DNA from 3 places in the Thermochromatium tepidum ATCC 43061 genome. Region 3 is predicted to be linked to each of the others. Evidence: predicted binding sites of a transcription regulator. Region 3 holds the regulator's gene; each other region holds the start of a gene.
What was found. Region 3 encodes sigma-54, which starts transcription at its own class of promoters, with help from an activator protein. Its sites were predicted from a motif close to TGGCANGNTNCNTGCTT; they were not measured.
Positions count from the first base shown of each region.

Region 1: the regulator sigma-54 is predicted to act here: its motif matches at 4,831-4,847, upstream of flgA (flagellar basal body P-ring formation chaperone FlgA).
Region 2: the regulator sigma-54 is predicted to act here: its motif matches at 2,638-2,654, upstream of glnA (glutamate--ammonia ligase).

Region 1 covers NZ_CP039268.1:1,861,850-1,868,524, forward strand. Annotated here, with positions in the region: gene flgE (flagellar hook protein FlgE) at 1-1,222, opposite strand, end outside; gene E6P07_RS08430 (flagellar hook assembly protein FlgD) at 1,263-1,940, opposite strand; gene flgC (flagellar basal body rod protein FlgC) at 1,978-2,397, opposite strand; gene flgB (flagellar basal body rod protein FlgB) at 2,402-2,809, opposite strand; gene E6P07_RS08445 (CheR family methyltransferase) at 2,944-3,759, opposite strand; gene E6P07_RS08450 (chemotaxis protein) at 3,775-4,698, opposite strand; gene flgA (flagellar basal body P-ring formation chaperone FlgA) at 4,885-5,637, shown strand; gene flgM (flagellar biosynthesis anti-sigma factor FlgM) at 5,747-6,055, shown strand; gene E6P07_RS08465 (flagella synthesis protein FlgN) at 6,052-6,564, shown strand; gene fliK (flagellar hook-length control protein FliK) at 6,581-6,675, shown strand, end outside.
Region 2 covers NZ_CP039268.1:2,183,738-2,190,412, reverse strand. Annotated here, with positions in the region: gene glnL (nitrogen regulation protein NR(II)) at 1-345, opposite strand, end outside; gene E6P07_RS10060 (DUF4124 domain-containing protein) at 479-988, opposite strand; gene glnA (glutamate--ammonia ligase) at 1,048-2,451, opposite strand; gene E6P07_RS10050 (RNA-guided endonuclease InsQ/TnpB family protein) at 3,047-4,267, opposite strand; partial or broken gene E6P07_RS10045 (IS200/IS605 family transposase) at 4,273-4,368, shown strand; gene E6P07_RS10040 (cation diffusion facilitator family transporter) at 4,444-5,598, opposite strand; gene glyQ (glycine--tRNA ligase subunit alpha) at 5,786-6,675, shown strand, end outside.
Region 3 covers NZ_CP039268.1:2,327,259-2,333,933, reverse strand. Annotated here, with positions in the region: gene E6P07_RS10755 (HPr family phosphocarrier protein) at 1-25, opposite strand, end outside; gene E6P07_RS10750 (PTS sugar transporter subunit IIA) at 118-507, opposite strand; gene rapZ (RNase adapter RapZ) at 504-1,361, opposite strand; gene hprK (HPr(Ser) kinase/phosphatase) at 1,396-2,349, opposite strand; gene E6P07_RS10735 (PTS sugar transporter subunit IIA) at 2,374-2,823, opposite strand; gene hpf (ribosome hibernation-promoting factor, HPF/YfiA family) at 3,085-3,405, opposite strand; gene E6P07_RS10725 (RNA polymerase factor sigma-54) at 3,441-4,931, opposite strand; gene lptB (LPS export ABC transporter ATP-binding protein) at 5,010-5,735, opposite strand; gene lptA (lipopolysaccharide transport periplasmic protein LptA) at 5,732-6,232, opposite strand; gene lptC (LPS export ABC transporter periplasmic protein LptC) at 6,241-6,675, opposite strand, start outside.

The sequences.
Region 1 (6,675 bases), 470 kb from region 3:
CATTCGAGTTTTCGAGTGCGCAAGATTGGATGGAACCGAGTCGCCCCTCACCTGCTGCCCCATAGACAGGCTGACCCGAACCATAGCTTTGTGCCCAGTTATTATCGCCAAGCTTGGCCAGACCTTGGGGATTTTTGAAATTCGCCATCGCCACTTGACCCAAAATATGCGATTGTCCATTCGAGTAACGCGCAAACACGATGCCACTGGTGTCGACATCAAAGCCGCTCAGGGTTCCTGATGAATAACCATCTTGCGTTAGATCGATGACCGAGTTTTTCGAAGCGGAAAATTGGGTGGCTTTGTCCAATTTGATCGAGGCTACCAGGGCATCGGCCCCATTATCTTCGAATGCCGGCATACTGATCGGGATAACGGCATCCGCAGAAGGAACCTCGGCGCCATTGACAGTGCTCAGGGTTCCATCCGTCTTGAACACGATCTCGATCGGTCCTCCGGTTCCGGTCGCATCGATCATCATGGGTGGATTCGGAGGGGTTGCATTATTGACATCATACATACCGACGTGAACCTGCCAGGTCAAAGGACCAGTCTTGACGAAATACATCGTCACATCACGCGGAGAACCCAGCGAATCATAGACCTGATAGGTCGTCGACCAATTATAGGATTCAGGATCTGGAAGCGTATTAGGAAGTTCTTCTGGCCAAGCAAATTCTGGTCCACCAATTTCAGTGATGATTTCCTCGTCGGCATTTAGATTAAAATTGATGTCGACAGACCCAGTGGCCTTGGCAGCTATGTTGTCCAGAGGCAACTGGAGATCCTCGAGCTGACCAGAATTGAACGCAGCGATATTGCTTTTTGGGATCTGAGGCGGATAGACCTGCAGTCGTTTCCCAGCAGAGCTGACGACATATCCATCACGATCGACTTGAAAGGTACCGTTGCGCGTATAGACCATTTCATCCTGACCTGACTCATTACGCAACACAAAAAACCCTTCACCATTGATCGCCAGATCCAGTGTGTTTCCAGTCAGCTGAATACTTCCCTGCGAAAACTGTTGAGTGACGGCTGCCAAACGGACACCCACGGCTGCTTGATTGACACAGGTACCAAAGGATGACGCATAAATATCGGCAAACTCGGCACGTGATTTTTTGAAACCAATGGTCGACGAGTTGGCGATATTGTTACCCGTAACCTCAAGATCCTTGGCGGCTGCACGCAGACCGCTCAAGCCGATACTGAAAGACATGATGTCATCTCCTGGAAAAGCTCAAACAATTATCGCCTCATCAACTGACACGCAGGACATCCGAAAACGAAACTGTCCCGATCCCCTGAACGCTGAGGGTCAATCCTGTATCCGAGCTCTCGGCCGAAACACTCCTGACTTGGCCATTGAGATAAGGGGTCAAGGCCTCAGTCACACCGTTGATCTGTGCACTGACCCTGAATTCATACTGGCCGGCTGGGGCTTTAGAACCATTGGCTAGCTTGCCATCCCAATTAAACTCTTGAAGACCAGAATTCAATGTGCCCAAATCCAGAGTACGGACCAGCTGACCACTCGCATTGTAGATATCGACCCTTGTCTGAGTCGCAGAACTCGATAGCTCTACCGCACCGCTTACGCCCTGTCCCTCAGATAACTCCATCTTGTTAGATGGAACTAGCACACTTTTACCTACCAATGAGGCCGCTTCTAAAGCCTGGCCCTGCAATAGTGTCTGTGACAGAGACTTGAATGAACTCGTCAGATCCTGAATACCAGTCAGGGTCGAAAACTGGGCCATCTGTGCAACGAAGTCCTCGTTTTTGACTGGATTGGTCGGGTCTTGGGTCGTTAGCTGGGTAGTCAAAAGCCTGAGAAAATCTTCTTGACCAAGTTCATTATCACCTTGAACGCTCGATTTTGGCGAATAGGCAGTCAAGCCGAGTCCGCTCAAATAATCAGTACTCACTTCTGTCATGATGGCCGCTCCTAAAAAAATACAGATCAATGCGGAATCAGCTCTGACCCACCTGCAGGGTCCGCTGTAACAGGGCGCGCGTGGTCGTCAGTACCTCGACATTGGCCTCGTAGCTGCGCGAGGCCGACATCATGTTGGCCATCTCCTCGACGACATTGATCGCCGGTCGAAACACATAGCCATCTTTATTGGCATGTGGATGATTGGGTTCATAAGTTGGAATCGGTTCACACTCGCTATCGACGATTCCTGCGACCCGCACCGGCATGGCAACACCATTCGGATCCTCCTGATCGATCACAGTCTGAAAGAGCACCTGCTTGCCACGATAGGTCGCCTCCGGGCTCGAGGCCGTTGTCGAGGCATTTGCCATGTTAGAGGCCACGGTATTGAGCCGTACCGACTGGGCCGTCAGCGCAGAGGCCGAGGTATTGAAGATACGAAACAGATCGCTCATGGCATCACTCTTTACTTAGGGCCTTGCGTAGACTCGCGACCCGGCGATCGAGAAATTCAAGCGTGCTTTGATAATGCACGGTGTTCTCAGCGAAGGCCGCGCGCTCGAGTTGTGGATCAACGGTATTGCCATCCAATGACGGCTGAGCCGGGATACGATAGAGCAGCTCGGGCTTCAGTGCCTTGGATTTATCGATCTCATTCGTCAAATGATTGGGTTGGGTTCGCGTCAGTTTTAGACGATTGGTCATCCCCTCGACCTCGGCCAGCACCTCGGTGAAATGAAAGTCACGCGCCTTGTAATTCGGCGTATCAACGTTGGCGAGATTGGAGGCTAGAAGCTCGGCACGACGGGCCTTAATGAGCACCGCCGAGGGCAGGACTCCAAAGGCTTTGTCGAGCGAGAGACTCATGGTTTCGGCATCCGCAACTCAGGTTGCTTGATAAAATGCAACCGACATGCCAGCCGATTGGAGAACCCTTCTTCACGGGCTTCACTTGGCGTGTGGAAATGACACCCTTCCCTGAGCCAGGCCAACGCAAGGCGTCAGGCGCGACGGCGCAGCAGACTGCCTTGCGGGGTGCGGACAATCTCGAAGGCGTCGGTATAGGAACTCACTGACTCGGAGGCGCCGACAAAGAGATAGCCACCGGGGTCCATCTGGCGGGCCAGTGCGTCAAAGATCCGACGTTTGGTGTCGGCGGAGAAATAGATCAGGACATTACGACAGAAGATGATCTCGAACTTGCCGAGCGCGGCGAAGGAATCCATGAGATTGAGCTTCTGGAAACGGACCCGGCGCTGGATCTCGGGCTTGATCCGATGGCCGTTCTCGACCGTGTCGAAGTATTTCTGACGCCGCTCGGGCGTCAGACCGCGCACGATACTCAGGCCGTCATAGACACCGTTGCGTGCCTCAGCCAGAACGCTCTCGGACAGATCCGTGGCCAGGATACTGACCGGCGAGGACTTGGGCGGAAAGCTCGCCTCCCACTCGGCGACCACCATGGCGATGCTGTAGGGCTCCTGACCGCTGGAGCAGGCCGCCGACCAGATGCGGATGGGTTTCTTGCGCGCCTCCAGTTCCGGCAACAGTGTGTGGCGCAGGATCTCAAACGGATAACCGTCCCGAAACCAGGAGGTCTCGTTGGTGGTCATGGCGTCGATGACGCGCGACTTGAGCGTCGGATCGCCAGACTGGCGCAATGCCCGCAATAGATCCTCGACCTTGCTGTACCCGAACTCACCGAGCAGACGCGACAGCCGGCTGGCGACGAGATACTGACGATTCTCGCCCAGCACCAGGCCGCAGCAGTCCGACAAGAAGCGAGCGAATTCGGCGTAATCCTGCGCGTCAATCACACATGGCCCCCATCATCAGGAATGACGCGCATATTTGAGCACGGTCGCGCCCAGCTCGTCCGGATCAAACTTGGCCAGGAAGTCATTGGCACCAGCACGCTTGACCATATCAATATTGAACTGACCGCTCAGTGAGGAATGCAGAATGACGCACAGATCCTTGAGCTTGGCATTTTCGCGGATCTTGCGGGTCAGGGTATAGCCGTCCATGCGCGGCATCTCGATGTCAGTGATCACCAGCTCGATCGAGTCTTTGACCCGGTCGGCGGCGGCCAGCTCCTCCAGATATTCGAGTGCCGCCTTGCCGTCGGCGCGGCTCTCGGTTCGAAATCCCAGCTCGCTGATCGAGCGCTCGATCTGCTTGCGCGCCACGAGTGAGTCATCCACGATCAGGATGTGTCTGTCATGCGGCACTTGCTTGGCCAGGGTCTGGATCTCGCCTGAGACATCGAGGTTCAGGTTGTTGATCTGCGCAAAGACCCGCTCGACGTCGATGATCTCGACCAGATGGCCATCCACCTCGGTGACGGCGACCAGATAGCTCTCACGCTCGGTGCCGCGCGGCGGCGGTTTGATCGTCTCCCAATTGAGATTGACGATACGGTCGACCGCCGAGACCCAGAATCCCTGCACCGAGCGGTTAAACTCGGTCACAATCACCTTGGCGTCGTTGTTTTGATCGACCGGCATGGGATCAAAGCCGATGGCACGCGCCAGATCGATCACCGAGACCGTGCGCCCGCGGATGTTGGCCACGCCGCAGACCATGGGGCTGGAGCCTGGAAGATGCCTCAGGGTCGGCTTGGCGATGACCTCCCGGACCTTGAAGACGTTGATGCCGAAGATCTGCTGACCACCGAGATAAAACAGCAATAGCTCCATGCGGTTCTGCCCGACCAGGCGGGTCCGCTGATCGATGTCATCGATAAATTGGCTCATCTCAACCACACCCTCTTGATTGTCACACGACAAGATCTCGTCCAGGCGCACTGGTGGCCAGTGTAGCAGTCAGGGAGCGGCTCGACGTACCCTGAACGGTAACCCTTTGTCCGCCAAGCGACCAGATCGAGGCGGCGCATTTCATGCATGATTTCAGTCAAATATGCCATGCGAGGAGTCGAAATCATGACAGCGACAACGCTCAGGACGACCAAACACTCAAATCCGACACGGGTGCACCTACCGTGCCTACTCGGGTACGCGCTGCTCGCCGCTGGATTCTGCCAGCCGACACTGGCCTCCGAGAGCGAATCCATCACGCGCATCCTAAACACGGCACGTCAATTTGCTGCGACCATGATCAAGGCGGCAGACGGTCAGGAGGTTGAGATCGAGATCGGCCAACTCGACAGCCGCTTGCAACTGACACGCTGTGCCCATCCACCGACTGCCCAGTTCGCCCCAGGGGCGCGCACCGAAGGCCAGACCACCATCAACGTCCGCTGTTCCGATCCCGTGAGCTGGTCGGTGTTCATCCCAGCACGGATCGAACGCCATGCCGAGGTCTTAGTCGTCGACCGCCCGATCGCGCGCCAGCAGGTGATTCAGCCCGAGGACATTCGCCTGGAGCGTCAAGCGGTCTCGGGACTCACCAATGGTTATTTCACCGAACCTGAGGCCGTGGTTGGGATGACCTCGCGCCGGCACCTGGTTCCCGGTCAGGTGCTCACCAGCGCCCATGTCACCCAGCGACGAGTCGTCAAACGTGGCCAGGAGGTGACGCTCTTCTCGGCGCGTCCCGGCCTAGTCGTGCGCATGAAGGGCATTGCCCTGGAAGACGGCGGCGAGGGCGCGCGCATCCGGGTGCGCAACAGCTCATCGAAACGTGTCGTCGAGGGCTATGTCGAGCCTTCCGGCGCAGTACGTGTCGGTTTATGATGGCACATGAGCGCCTCCGAACGACAACAAAGACACCGCCATGCACTACAGTTTTCCGCCCAATCGCCGATATTCATAGGCGTGTCCCAATCGACCCAGGATCCAGCCCATGGATATCAAGCTTCCTATTGGAAACAACCTGCGTACCGACGGACCGTCCGCCGGGAGCAAGCCGCGCGGTAGCACCCCCTCGGCGTCGGAACCGACCTTGACCAGTCCCAAGGGCGCGGTGGGCGAATCCGTGACACTCACCGAGACCGCCAAGACCCTGAGCGCCGTGCGCGGTGGCGCCCAGGATCCGCCCTTCAACAGTGTGCGCGTCGCCGAGATCAAAGCAGCCCTCGCCGAGGGGCGCTACGAGATCGACAGCCAGCGTCTGGCCCGGCGGATGCTCGAGTTCGAGGGGGCTTTCGCTTGAGCACCCAGGATACGCCCGCTCCAGGCGCGCACGCGGATGATCCAAAGGACTTCGCCGTCTCGCTGGATCGCGCCCTCGAGTGCATGCGCCGTCTTGAGGAACTGATGCTGGAGGAACTGCAGGCGATCGAGTCCAGGGATCCCGATCATCTCCAGCGGGTCGTCGATTCGAAGCGAGAGATCTTGGTTCGTCTGGAGAACGAGACCGTCCAGCAGAAATACTGGGTCGAGGCCGCTGGCTTTGGCTTCACACCCGCAGGTATCGAGCAATTCCTCCAGAAGCACGACCAGGCCGGCCAGCTTGGGGCACGCTGGTCGACCCTGCTCGAACACACCCGCCGTTGTAACCGACTCAACGCCGAGAATGCGCGTCTGATCGAACGTGACCAGCGGCGCGTGGCCATGATGCTACATCTGCTCAAGGGCGAGGACGCCAGTACAACCACCTATGATCCACGGGGCCGGACCGCTACGGGTGGTCGGCGCGGACGCACCCTCAGTCAGGCATGAGAGACTCGGGGTGCCCATGAGCGAACCCCTTGGCCTCCAGCCGTCCGGTGTCGCTGCAACCGCCACGGTTATCGGTAGGCGAGTGCAGTCCGCTGTTGCAAGCGAACTGAT
Region 2 (6,675 bases), 140 kb from region 3:
CTCGACCAGCAACTCCTGTTCTGCCTCCACAGGGTGTAAGGGTAGGACGGTGTAGTTCACCGTTTTGGTGCGTCCGTCGCCGATCAAGAGGTTGATCTCGCGCTCGGTGAAGGGATGACCGGAGGCTAACGCCTTGCTCAGACGCTCCTCGATGTCTGCGTCCGGACAGGGCAGCAGACGCGCGGCCGGCTCCCCCAGCAGATGACGCGCACTGACCTCAAACAGAACCTCGGCGGACGGATTGAGATAGGTAAGACGCAATTCGGCGTCGAACAGCATCACGGACGTGCTAAGATGATCGAGGATCCGGCGCTCGAGCGTCGGCTTGGTCGCATGAGTCGTCATCCATTGGATCCCGAATCGTGATTGGCCGCACCGACCACTTCTGGCGGAGCGACCGTTGTTGACGAGACAAGCAAATACGGCACCAGTCTTGGATCCAGGCGCACATGACCGTCATGAACACGGAACCCACTGATCAGGGGAGTTGACCAGGCGCCCTGGGTTCGCTGACTCGGAAGGTGGTGGGGGCGGACTGGGCGACGCTCCGATCGTCGGCCCCGCGGATCTGGAGCTGAAGCCTGTGTGTCCCGGCACCGAGCCCCGTCAGCCTGAACTGGGTCTGGGTCGCCTCGACCGGTAGAGCCTGGTCATCGACCAACAGCAACAGACGGTGGCCCTCGATCAGGGCTGGATCGAGTCGCAGGCTCAGCGGTATACCGGATTCAGACAGGGTCGTCTGCTCGCCTGGGGCGAGGATTTCAAGCGCGGTATAGGGTCCGAGATAGGGCTCGTCGGGCGAGCTTGGACCCAATTGGGCGGGCTTGGCCTCAGTGACACTGCCAGATTCCACATTGAGTCGATCGGCGTTCGATACCCGACGATCGGAATAATAGACTTTACCCTCGGTATCGAGCCAACGGTAGACCGCGGCGCTGGAAGGCGCGCAAAACAATAGCAAGACTAGGATCGGCGCGGCGTTGAGCATGGTCCGTAAAGATTAGCCCAAGCGTGCCGATCCGAACAGCCCCCCTTATTTGGAGAGATTTAGAGGCTGTAGTACATATCGAACTCGACCGGATGGGTCGTCATCCGAACGCGCGTGACCTCCTTCATCTTGAGATCGATATAGGCGTCGATCAGGTCATCGCTGAACACACCGCCCGCGGTCAGGAAGTCGCGATCCCGGTCGAGGGCCTCCAGCGCCATGTCGAGCGAGTGACAGACGGTCGGGATCGACTTGGCCTCCTCGGGCGGCAGGTCATAGAGATCCTTGTCCAGGGCATCGCCCGGATGGATCTTGTTCTGGATGCCGTCGAGACCGGCCATCATCATGGCCGAGAAGGCCAGATAGGGGTTGCCGGTCGCATCCGGGAAGCGCACCTCGATACGCCGTGCCTTGGGGCTGGAGACGTGCGGAATGCGGATCGAGGCCGAGCGGTTGCGCGCCGAGTAGGCGAGCATGACCGGCGCCTCGAAGCCAGGCACCAGACGCTTGTAAGAATTGGTCGAGGCATTGGTGATGGCGTTGAGCGCGCGCGCATGCTTGATGATGCCGCCGATGTAATAGAGCGCCAGATCGGACAGGCCGCCGTACTTGTCGCCGGCAAACAGGTTCTGGCCGTCCTTGGAGAGCGACTGATGGACGTGCATGCCGTTCCCGTTGTCGCCGACCAGCGGCTTGGGCATGAAGGTCGCGGTCTTGCCATAGGCCTGGGCGACGTTCTGCACCACGTATTTGAGGATCTGGGTCCAGTCGGCGCGCTTGACCAGGGGGGCGAACTTGGTGCCGATCTCGCACTGACCGGCGGTAGCGACCTCGTGGTGGTGGACCTCGACCGGTACGCCCATCTCTTCCAGCGTCAGACACATGGCCGCGCGGATATCGTTCAAGGAATCGACCGGGGGTACCGGGAAATAGCCGCCCTTCACGCTCGGGCGATGGCCCATGTTGCCGTCGGGGAAGACCCGCTCCGAGTTCCAGCCGGCCTCTTCGGAATCGACCTTGTAGAAGGCGCCACTCATGTCGGCACCCCAGCGGACATCGTCGAGGATGAAGAACTCAGGCTCTGGACCGAAGAAGGCCGCATCGGCGATGCCGGTCGATTTGAGATAGGCCTCGGCGCGCTTGGCCAGCGAGCGGGGATCGCGCTCGTAGCCCTGCATGGTATCGGGCTCGAGCACATCGCAGCGGAGGATCAGGGTCGCCTCGTCGGCGAAGGGGTCCATGACCGCGGTCTCGGCCTCGGGCATCAGGACCATGTCGGAGGACTCGATGCCCTTCCAGCCGGCGATCGAGGAACCATCGAACATCTTGCCGTCCTTGAGCAAATCCTCATCGACAATGTGGGCCGGCACGGAGACGTGCTGCTCCTTGCCACGAGTATCGGTGAAGCGAAAATCGACAAATTTCACTTCGTTTTCTTTGATCATCTTGATGACATCGGTCATTCGAATTGTCTCCGCTACTTAGGATATCCACGAACAGTCTGGCCAGCCAAAGCGATACGATCCTGACCTGGCGCGGGAGCCTAGCAGGTTGCGGCGCGCGTCGCACGAATTCGGTCGTTCTGAGTGAAGATGGACGGTGGAATCGATCCTCCGACCAGACGGGCCTACCCTGGCCTCGCCGCCATTATGCAAGGAACAAACCAAAAAAGTCAGTTGACCTCGGGTGCTGGTTAGATGCCCCGGGTCGCGTCATGAAGCGCTTAGGGTTCAAGGGAAAGGCTACAAGACACCCTCTGCCTCTCGAAAAGGGCCGGGTGAGTGGAATAAGCGCTTGATTTCACTCGCCCGCTCAGCCTAACCCCTTCACCCGCCCGCGAGGAGGAGGGGATCGAATCCGAGTTCCTTGGCGTTCGAGAGCGGTTTGATGGGACGCATTTGGCCGCAGCCAGGGTTGGGCTCAACCCGGTGGCCGCGCGAACCAAATGCACCCAAATAGACGGATTCAGGCATTTTTGCACCAAAAGAGTGCGGACCAGGGCCCCAACCCAGGCCTTGACATCCTCCCCGGCCAGAAGGCCGGAGATTTCTACGGCGCTCAGGCGCGGCATTGAGCCGCTCCTGAGTCGCTTCGGCGGGTTCCTGCTGCTGGCGGCCCTACTGCACCGCTCACTTCACAGGCGAACCGGGCGTGTCCCGCCCTTAGTACATTGATTGCGCCGACCACATCGGCGTTTTCTTCGAACCCGCATTCCACGCACTCGAACCGGGCTTGCGTCTGGCGGTTGTCCGCCGATACATGGCCGCAGCACGGGCAGGTGCGGCTCGTGTTCTGCGGCGGCACGACGATGAGATAGCCACCGTTCCACGCCAGCTTGTAGTCCAACTGGCGGCGGAACTCGAACCAGCCTTGGTCGAGGATGGCCTTGTTCAGGCCGGACTTGGCCCGAACGTTTCTTCCCGGCGCATCTGCTGTGCCTGCCGCCGACTTGGACATGTTCCGCACCTGCAAATCCTCGATACACACCATCGCGTGGTTTTTACTGATCGCGGTTGAGGTCTTGTGCAGGAAATCGCGGCGGGCGTTGCTGATGCGGGAGTGAATCTTCTGGACGCGGGCTTTCGCCTTCTTCCAGTTGTTGCTGAACTTCACCTTGCGGCTCATGGCCTGCTGCGCTTTACGCAGGGAAACCTCATACCGCTTGAAACTATTGAGGGGTGCGTAGAACGTGCCATCGCTGAGCGTGGCGAACCGGGCAATACCCATATCGATGCCGACCGCGCCGCCGTGCGGGATGGGCTGCTCGACCTCGCGCTCGGTCTGAATGGAAACGAACCACTTACCACAGGACTGGCTCACGGTGACATTTTTCACCGTGCCCAGCACCTCCCGGCTATTGCGATAGCGCAGCCAGCCCAGCTTGGGCAGAAAGATACGGCCATTGCCCTGATCGAGCTTGATCTGTTTCGGATCGGGGTAGCGGAAGCTGTCGCGCCGGCCTTTCTTCTTGAAGCGAGGAAAGTCGGCCCGCCTGGCGAAGAAGTTGCTGTAGGCCCGCTCCAAATCCTTGAGCGCCTGTTGCAGCGGGTGAATCGGTGCATCGGCCAGCCAAGCCGTCTCTGCGCTATTTCGCCACTCGGTGAGCAGCTTGCACAAACCCGCATAGCCGAACTTCTTCTCGCCACGCTCGTAGCGCTCCTTCTGCAACGCCAAGGCCTTGTTGAACACGAACCGGCTCGCGCCCGCGAATCGGCGCATCTGCCGCGCCTGTTGGCCGTTGGGCATCAATTCATACTTGAAGGCTTGAAGTCGTTGCATAGGCAATATTAGGGTCGCCATCTTACTTCGCCTCATCCTGCGGCGGTGCGCCGATCGCCATCGTGCGCCAGTACATCGAACAGCAGCAGACACCACACTGAAACCGAAAGGCAAGGACGGCTCCGCCGTCCGCGCTCTTTCCCCGCCCTGAACGGCGGGGCTTGTCGCGCACCGGGTCATCCGAAATATACGCGGACCCTGCCAAACGCCGGGTCTTCTTTGAGCGCTGCCGTCAATTCAGCGCCCAGTCGCTCGGGGTCAGCCCCAGCACGCCGACAGGCTAGGAGCGGAAAGAAGACCTCGACCTCGATGCGTCCGCCGAGATAATGCAACAGGACACGCTCGCGCTCATTGGCGGCCGGGATCCCTGACCAACATGAGGCAAGTCGTGCCAGGGCCTCGGCGCGCAGTGGGAGGGGTGTGACATCCCGATTGTCTGCATCGTCCTCGGGATCGATATGGACGGTCACATCGACTATGTCCGAGATCTCGCGCTTGAGGCGCTGCTCGACCAGGACGCTGATCATGTGCCCCTCGGAGACGCTGATATCCGGATCGACCAGTACATGGACGTCCGCCGAGACCTGGCCACCGAGCCGGCGCGTTCGCAACATGTGGATATCGCGCACGCCGCCGACCGAGCAGATGGTCTGCGCCACGGTCTCGATGCGCTCGGATTCCAGACCCGTGTCCACCAGCTCGTGGACCGCGCCCCAGCCCAACCCCCAGGCAATGTGGGCGATCATCAGCGCAACGATGATGGCGGCGATGGCATCCAGATAGGTCAAACCGGCCATGGTCCCGATGATGCCGATCAGGACCACGATCGATGAGATGGCGTCACTGCGATGATGCCAGGCATTGGCGCGCAACAGATCCGAGTTGACCCGCCTCGCATGGCCGAGCGTCCACCAGTAGAGCCACTCCTTGAGGCCGATCGAGAGCAGGGTGGCACCGAGCGCCAGGGCGCCGGGTTGTAACAGAGACTCCGGCTTGAACAGTCTTTGGATTGCATCCCAGCCGATGCCGACGGCGACCAGCAACAGCAAAATCCCCAGGGCCAAGGTCGCGACGGTCTCATAACGGGCATGGCCGTAGGGGTGATCCTGGTCTGGCTGCTGACTGGCATGATGCCCGGCGACATAGACCAATAGGTCCGAGAGCAGGTCCGAGAGCGAATGGATGCCATCGGCCACCAGGGCCTGTGAGTGGCCCAGGATCCCGACAAGGATCTTGACCGCCGACAGGATGAGATTGAGAACGGCGCCGACGATCGAGGTGCGCGAGATCGCTTGACGGCGTTCGAGCATGGCAGCTGAGGGGATGTTCATGAGACTAGACATCCTGATCGATGACGGTTGGCTTCGGAGGCGCAAGTATATGCCCCCGGTGTCCAATGTCCCTACAGGCGCCCTCGGCGGACGGACGCGACCGCGCGTGCCGATCGCGTCGGGCATATCGGCCAGCGACCGCCTATACTGTGCGACTTTGTAGAACTGGTCTCACAGGAGTCTATCTTTGAGTCGCGAATCCGAGGATCTCTCGACCTTCCAGGGTCTCATCTTTGCGCTCGAGCGCTACTGGTCCGATCTCGGGTGTGTCGTCGTCCAGCCCTTTGACATGGAGGTGGGCGCGGGCACCTTCCATCCGGCCACCTTTCTGCGATCGATCGGACCCGAGCCCTGGCGCAGTGCCTATGTCCAGCCCTCGCGCCGTCCGACCGACGGACGCTATGGCGAGAACCCTAACCGGCTCCAGCACTACTATCAGTTCCAGGTGGTGCTCAAGCCCTCACCGCTCGACATCCAGGAGCTGTACCTGAACTCACTGCGCCGTCTAGGAATCGACCCCCTGGTGCATGACATCCGTTTCGTCGAGGACAACTGGGAATCGCCCACGCTCGGGGCCTGGGGTCTGGGCTGGGAGGTCTGGCTCAATGGGATGGAGGTCACCCAGTTTACGTATTTTCAGCAGGTCGGCGGACTCGACTGCCGGCCTGTGACCGGCGAGATCACCTACGGGCTGGAGCGCATCGCCATGTATCTCCAGGAGGTCGAGAGCGTCTATGACCTGGTCTGGAGCTGCTCACCGGGCGGTGTGGTCACCTATGGCGATATCTATCATCAAAACGAGGTCGAGCAGTCGGCCTACAACTTCGAGCTGGCCGATACCGCCACACTCTTTGCGCAGTTCGACACCCATGAGCGCCTGAGCGCGGAGCTGATTGCGCGCGCTCTGCCGCTTCCGGCCTATGAGCAGGTGCTCAAGGCCTCGCACACCTTTAACCTGCTCGACGCACGCGGGGCGATCTCGGTCACCGAGCGTCAGCGCTTCATCCTGCGGGTGCGCACCTTGGCGCGCGCGGTTGCCCAGGCCTATTACGACAAACGGGAGGCGCTCGGCTTCCC
Region 3 (6,675 bases):
GGATCTCGAGTTCTCGGCGAATCATCTAGTTGTGATCCTTCTGATCTTTAAGATTAGTACCCAAACTGCCTTTGGATGCGTTGGAATCGACCAGGTGGCCTGCGGATCAAGCCGGACTCAGTTGCCACGGCGCACACCGTCGCGACCGCCGCTGAGGGCCTTTTCGGCCAGATGGTCGAGATCGAGCGCGGCATAATTGAGGGTGCGCAGCAGCATGGGCAGGTTCAGACCGCTGACCACACGCACCTGGGCGCGCGAGTCGGCGAACGCACGTGCGACATTGGCCGGTGTGGCACCATAGAGATCGGTTAGCACCAGTAAGCCCTCGCCCTGGTCAAGGGTCTCGGCCAGACACCGGCAACGGTCGAGGATCTCATCGGGTGGGGTGTCGTTGACGACCTCACAGCAGGCGATCCCGTCCGGCACCCGGCCGAGGATCTCGCTGGCGATACGCAACAGATCCTCCCCGAGGGGACGATGGGTAAGGAGCAGGATACCGACGCTCACGCCAGCTCCCGATGACGGACGATGACCCTATGACCGAGTGACTTCAGGTGCTCGCCGAGCCATTCGGTCATGTAGACCGAACGATGCTGACCACCGGTGCAGCCGATGGCGATGGTCAGATAGCTGCGCCCGTCGGTCTCGAATCGGGGAACCCAGCGCTCGAAGAAGGCGAGGATATCGGCGCGCATCTCCAGCGCCTGGGGGCTGGATTCGATAAAGCGCGCCACCCTGGGATCCAGCCCGGTGAGCATCCTGAGCTCGGCCTCCCAGTGCGGATTGGGCAGACAGCGCACATCGAGCACGAAGTCGACGTCGGGCGGCACGCCATGCTTGAAGCCGAAGGACTGGAGCAGGATCGAGATCCGGGGCGACTCTCCGCTCAGCAGCCAGCCACGTACCAGGTCGCGCAGCTCATGCATATTGGTTCTGGTGGTGTCGAGCACCAGGTCGGCGTGCCGACGCACCGGCTGCAGGAATTCCTGTTCAAGCTGGATGGCCTCGCGGAGCGGGCGGTCGCCATTGGTGAGTGGATGACGACGGCGGGTCTCGCTATAGCGCTGGATCAGGATCTCCAGCGCGGTCTCCAGAAAGAGCACACGGCAGTCGATCCCGCGCTCGCGGGCGACGCGCACCAGTTCAGGAAGTTGGCGCAGTGCCGCGAGATTGCCGCGCGCGTCGATGCCGACCGCCGTCTTGCCGAAGGACTCGTCGAGCGTCTCGCGCAACCCGAACACCAGATCCTGGAGCAGGAAAAAGGGCAGATTGTCGATGCAGTAGAAGCCCATGTCCTCCAGCGTGTGGAGCGCAATGCTCTTACCGGAACCGGACAGACCGCTGAGGATGATCAGCTGCATGGGCGGGTCTCCTGTCGAGCGATTTGGCATAGGATCAGTCGCGGGCGACGGGTGGATCGGGTCGGTCCAGATGAATGGCGCGCGCCTGGCGGTCGATGAAGTCCACGCCGGCATCATAGCCGCGGATGCGCAGGATCTGATGTCTGACGGCCGCCTCCACCAGGATCGCCAGGTTGCGACCCGGGGCGACCGGCATGACGATCTTGGGGATGGCCACGCCCAGCACATTCATGGCCGATAGACTGCCGGTGAGCCTGTCGATGCACTCGAGTTCGGTTTGGGCCAGCGGCTGGAGATCGATGACGAGGTTGAGCGTCTTGTTACGTAGGACTGCGCCCTCGCCGAACATGGCGCGGATGTTGAGGATCCCTAGACCGCGTACCTCCAGGAAATCTCTAAGCGTCTCCGGACAGCTCCCCTCGATCACTTCAGGGGCGATGCGGGCGAAACGCGGTGCATCGTCGGCGATGAGCCGATGGCCGCGGGTAATGAGATCGAGCGCGAGCTCGCTCTTGCCGACGGCCGGCGCGCCGATCAGGAGCACGCCCATCCCAAGCACCTCGATGAAGACGCCGTGGATGGTCTTGCGCTCGGCCAGGGCCTGGGTGAGGAAATAGCGCAGATGGTTGATGAGTTCCTGATCGCCGAGCAGCGACCCGAGCAGGGGGGTCTGGGTTGAGCGGGCGCGCTCGCAGAAATCGGCCCCCGGTTCCAGTCCATCGCTGAAGATCACGGCGGCGGGCCGGTCGGCGAAGAGCTTGTCGAGCGCCTCGTCGTGGGCGGTGCGTCCAAGTGCCGCCAGGTAACGTTGTTCGGGGGGGCCGACGACCTGGAGTCGATTGGGGTGGATGAGGTTGAGCGAGCCGATCAGCGACTGCTCTGGGTCCACCCCGCGCAACGGACGAGGGGTCTGGGGTTCTGGGGTCAGCCAGCGCAGCTTGAGCTGGGCGCCGGTCTGGATGACGACGCTCTGGAGGCTGTCGATCATGCGAATCGGGCGGGTCGCATGGGTCTAGAAGGCGCTCAGGACGTGCAGGATCTCGGCAGGCGAGGTGGCTTCACGCAGTCGAGCGCGCACGTTCGGGTCGCTAAACAGGCTGGCTAGGTGTGCCAAAAGCCGCAGATGCTCCTCGTTGGCCAACTCGGGCACAAGCAGCGCGAAGGCCAGATCGACCGGCTCGCCATCTGCCGCGTCGTAATCGACGCCCCGGACGGTTTGCACGAAGGCACCGATCGCCTCGCCGACGTCCTTCATGCGCGCATGGGGCAGGGCGATGCCATGGCCGAGTCCGGTACTGCCCAGGCGCTCACGCTCGAGCAGATGCTCGAAGACGGTCTCGGGCTGGAGCCTGGGATGATCCCTGGCCAGGAGTTCGGCGAGGGTCTCGAGCAGACGCTTCTTGCTGGCGATCTCGAGACCGCATCCGATACGGGCTTCGTTGATCAGGTCAGGGCCGAACATGGCTCCAACTCCTGTTGACCGCCGACGCGCCCGCAGGTGGTCGGGGGTAATGGCTGATCCAACCAGGATGCTGCTGGCATTCGATGCTGGTCATAGATTGGGGTACCTCGGGCGGACGGGCGCACTTGGTGCCTGATCGCTCTGTCGTGTTCTCGATGTAAAGACACCTCAGGCGCCGGCGGCACCGGCCACCGAGGTGTGATGGGTGTTGCCTCCATCACCTCGGAAGACACGGCTTCCAAGGTACTGGAGAGGCCGATCTCATTCCGCTTCGGCCGTCTTGACGGCTCCGCCGCGGTGACTGCTCTTCTTCTCCTTGTAGCGGATGACCTGGCGATCGAGCTTGTCGACCAGGCTGTCGATGGCCGCATACATGTCCTCGTGCACAGAGTCGGCGAAGACCTTGCCGCCATTGACATGGAGTGTGGCCTCGGCCTTCTGCTCGAGCTTTTCGACGCTCAGGACGACATGGGCGTTGATGACGTGGTCGAAGTGGCGTGCCAGACGCTCGAATTTGCTGTCGACATAGGACTTCAGCGCATCGGTGACGTCGATGTGATGACCCGTCAGATTGATTTGCATCATTAAACTCCTTGATAAAGAATCAAACAGCCTGTTTAAGCCAGGCGTTTGCGCTCACTCGAGGCCGGGATACCCATAGCCTCACGGTATTTGGCGACTGTGAGGCGTGCGACGTCGATGCCCTGTCTTGCCAGTTCCTCAGCGATCTTGTTGTCGCTGAGAGGTCTGCGCGGGGATTCTCCCGCGATCAGCTTGCGGATCAGGGCGCGGATCGCCGTCGACGAGCACTCGCCGCCAGAGGTGGTATTGACGTGGGACGAGAAGAAATACTTGAGCTCGAATGTGCCTCGGGGTGTATGCATGTATTTTTGCGTGGTCACCCGTGAAATGGTCGACTCGTGCAGATTCAGGGCCTCGGCGATGTCGCGCAGCACCATGGGCCGCATCCCCACTTCGCCGTATTCGAGGAAGTCCTGCTGCATCTCCACGATCTTGGCGCCCACGCGCAGTACAGTTTCGTTGCGGCTTGCCAGGCTTTTGATGAACCAGCGCGCCTCCTGGAGGTGACTCTTGAGCGTCTGGCCATCGCTGCTCTGGTCGGCGCGGCGTACCAGGCGCGCATAGTCGGCGTTGACCCTGAGTCTGGGGGTGATGTCAGGGTTCAACTCGACCTGCCAGCGGCCATCCTTCTTACGCACAAAGATGTCGGGTACAACGTACTCCGAGGGCGTCTCTGCGAGCAAGCGGCCCGGCTTCGGGTTGAGCCGGCGGATGAGATCGAGCGCCTGGGTCAGGTCGTCCTCGGGCGCCTTGAGCAGGCGTGAGAGGGCCGTGACGTCGCCGCGCGGCAGATGTTCGAATCCGGCCTCGCACACGGCGATGGCCAGGTTGCGCCAGGGCGTTTCGGGCGACAGCTGGCGCAGCTGGATCAACAGGCACTCGCGCGGATTGCGCGCCCCGACGCCAGCTGGGTCGAGTGACTGGACGCGATGGATCTGGGTCTCGACTTCATCGGCGCCGATCGTGGGATCGGCGAGTGTGGCCACCAGTTCATCGACATCGGCGCGCAGATAGCCGTTGGCATCGATGGCGTCGACCACGGCCTGGGCGATCATGAAATCGCGCTCGCTCAAACGGCTGAGATTCAGCTGCCAGATCAAATGATCCCAGAGCGTCTGCGGACGTGAGCGGTTCGACAGTGGGTCCTGGTCTGTGTCATCCCTCATGCCGTGGGCCGTTGGCGGCAGGTAGCTGTCGAAGACGTCGGTCCATTGGGTATCGACCGGCAGCTCCTCCGGTATCTCATACGACTCGGCTTGTACCTCGCGTTCCAGGAGCCACTCGGACTCGGATGCGCTAGAACCGAAGGGATCATCTTCGAGCTGGGTCAGAGGGGAATCTTCCAGTGACTCCGCCTCGAGCGGTTCGGATTCCTCGCCTTCTTCAAGCATCAGATTGCTTTCGAGCGCCTCCTGGATCTCGCGCTGCAACTCGAGCGTTGACAGCTGCAGCAGTTTGATCGCTTGCTGCAACTGGGGCGTCATCGTGAGTTGCTGATTGAGTCGAAGCTGAAGGGATGGCTTCATCGATCGAGTTGGCGTCCGAACTGTGGTCTGTCTATTGCTGTTTAAGCCATCATGGGGTGTCCGTAATCTGAGTCTAGTCTACATGGAAAAATCGGCACCTAGATAGACATCGCGCACCCGCTGGTTGGCCAACAACTCGGCCGGTTCGCCGGCGGCGATCACGGTGCCGCTGCCGATGATGTAGCCATGGTCGCAGATGGCGAGCGTCTCGCGCACATTGTGATCGGTGATGAGTACCCCGATGGAGCGATCACGCAGATGGGTGACGATGGATTTGATGTCGCCGACGGCGATCGGATCGATACCAGCGAAGGGCTCGTCGAGCAGCATCACCCTGGGTTCAACCGCCAGGGCGCGGGCGATCTCCAGCCGGCGGCGCTCGCCACCCGAGAGGCTGAGGGCGAGCGAGTCGGCCACATGGGCGATGCCCAGGTCCTCGAGCAGACGCTCACCGCGTTCCTCGCGTTCGGCGCGCTTGAGATCGCGCCGCGTCTCGAGGATGGCCAGGATATTCTCGCGGGCAGTCAGCTTGCGAAAGACCGAGGGTTCCTGGGGTAGGTAACTCAGACCGGCGCGCGCCCGGGCGTGCATGGGCAGCCGGGTAAGGTCGCGCCCGTCGAGCAGGATGCGACCCTGGTCGGCATGGATCAGACCGACGATCAGATAAAAGCAGGTCGTCTTGCCGGCGCCGTTCGGCCCGAGCAGGCCCACGACCTTACCCGGCTCGACCTTGACACTGACATCCTGGAGCACCTGACGACTGCCGTAGCGCTTCATCAGGTGTTCGGCGCTCAGACCGCTCATGAGGCATCCGGGGTGATGGTGATCTTGACCCGACCTGCGCCGCCGGCACGGAAACGGGCCCTGGCCCGGTCGTAGAGGATGCGCTCCCCCGTGAGACGGTCCTCGCCCTGGATCAGCAGACCCTCACCGATCAGCACCAGCTCGTCCTTGTCAGCGTCGTATTCCATGCGCTTGGCAAACGCCCGGACCTCGCCCTGATCGTCGTCGAGCAATTGTTTGTAGCTGGCCGGCGTGCCGAGGGCGATGATCAGACGCGGGCGGCGGTCCTCGCGATGATAGACAGTGACATGGTCGGCGCGCAGCTGCATGCTGCCCTGTTCGACCTGGACCTGACCGACATAGATGCTGGTGTTGTCGGACTCGCGGACCTCGACCTCATCGGCCTCGATATAGATCGGCTGTTTGCTGTCGGTTTCGAGCGACCAGGCGTTTGCGCCCAGACCAAGACCGACCAGAAGGCCGAGTAGCGGCAGCCACTTGGAAAAGCTGGAGGACATGGGACGTCTCATGGTGCCGAACGGTGTTCGGGTTGGGGTGAGAGCCGGATGTGGGCACGACCTTGGAGGCTGACGCGCGAGTTGTCTTCCAGATACCAGAGCTTCATACCCTTGGCGGTGATCGAGTCGCCGTCGCTGTCGATGGTTACCGGACGATCGGTCTCGGCCAGCCCGGTCTGGCGCCAGATGACCATGGCTTCGGTCCGCAGATGGAGCGCTCGCCCTGTGGCATCCCCTTCACGATCGAGATGCACGTCCCCGATCAGATGCACCTGATCACCGCCGGCCCGCACCTGGCCCCGGCGTGCTCGGGCAAACCAGGGCGGTCCGTCGGGGCGATAGAGCACCAGGTGCGGCTCGTCGAGTTCAGAGAGATCCTCGTCGGCATAATGGCGCAGTTGCTTGGCGCTCAGACGCCGGCTCGGGCGGCCTGTGGCGTCGGT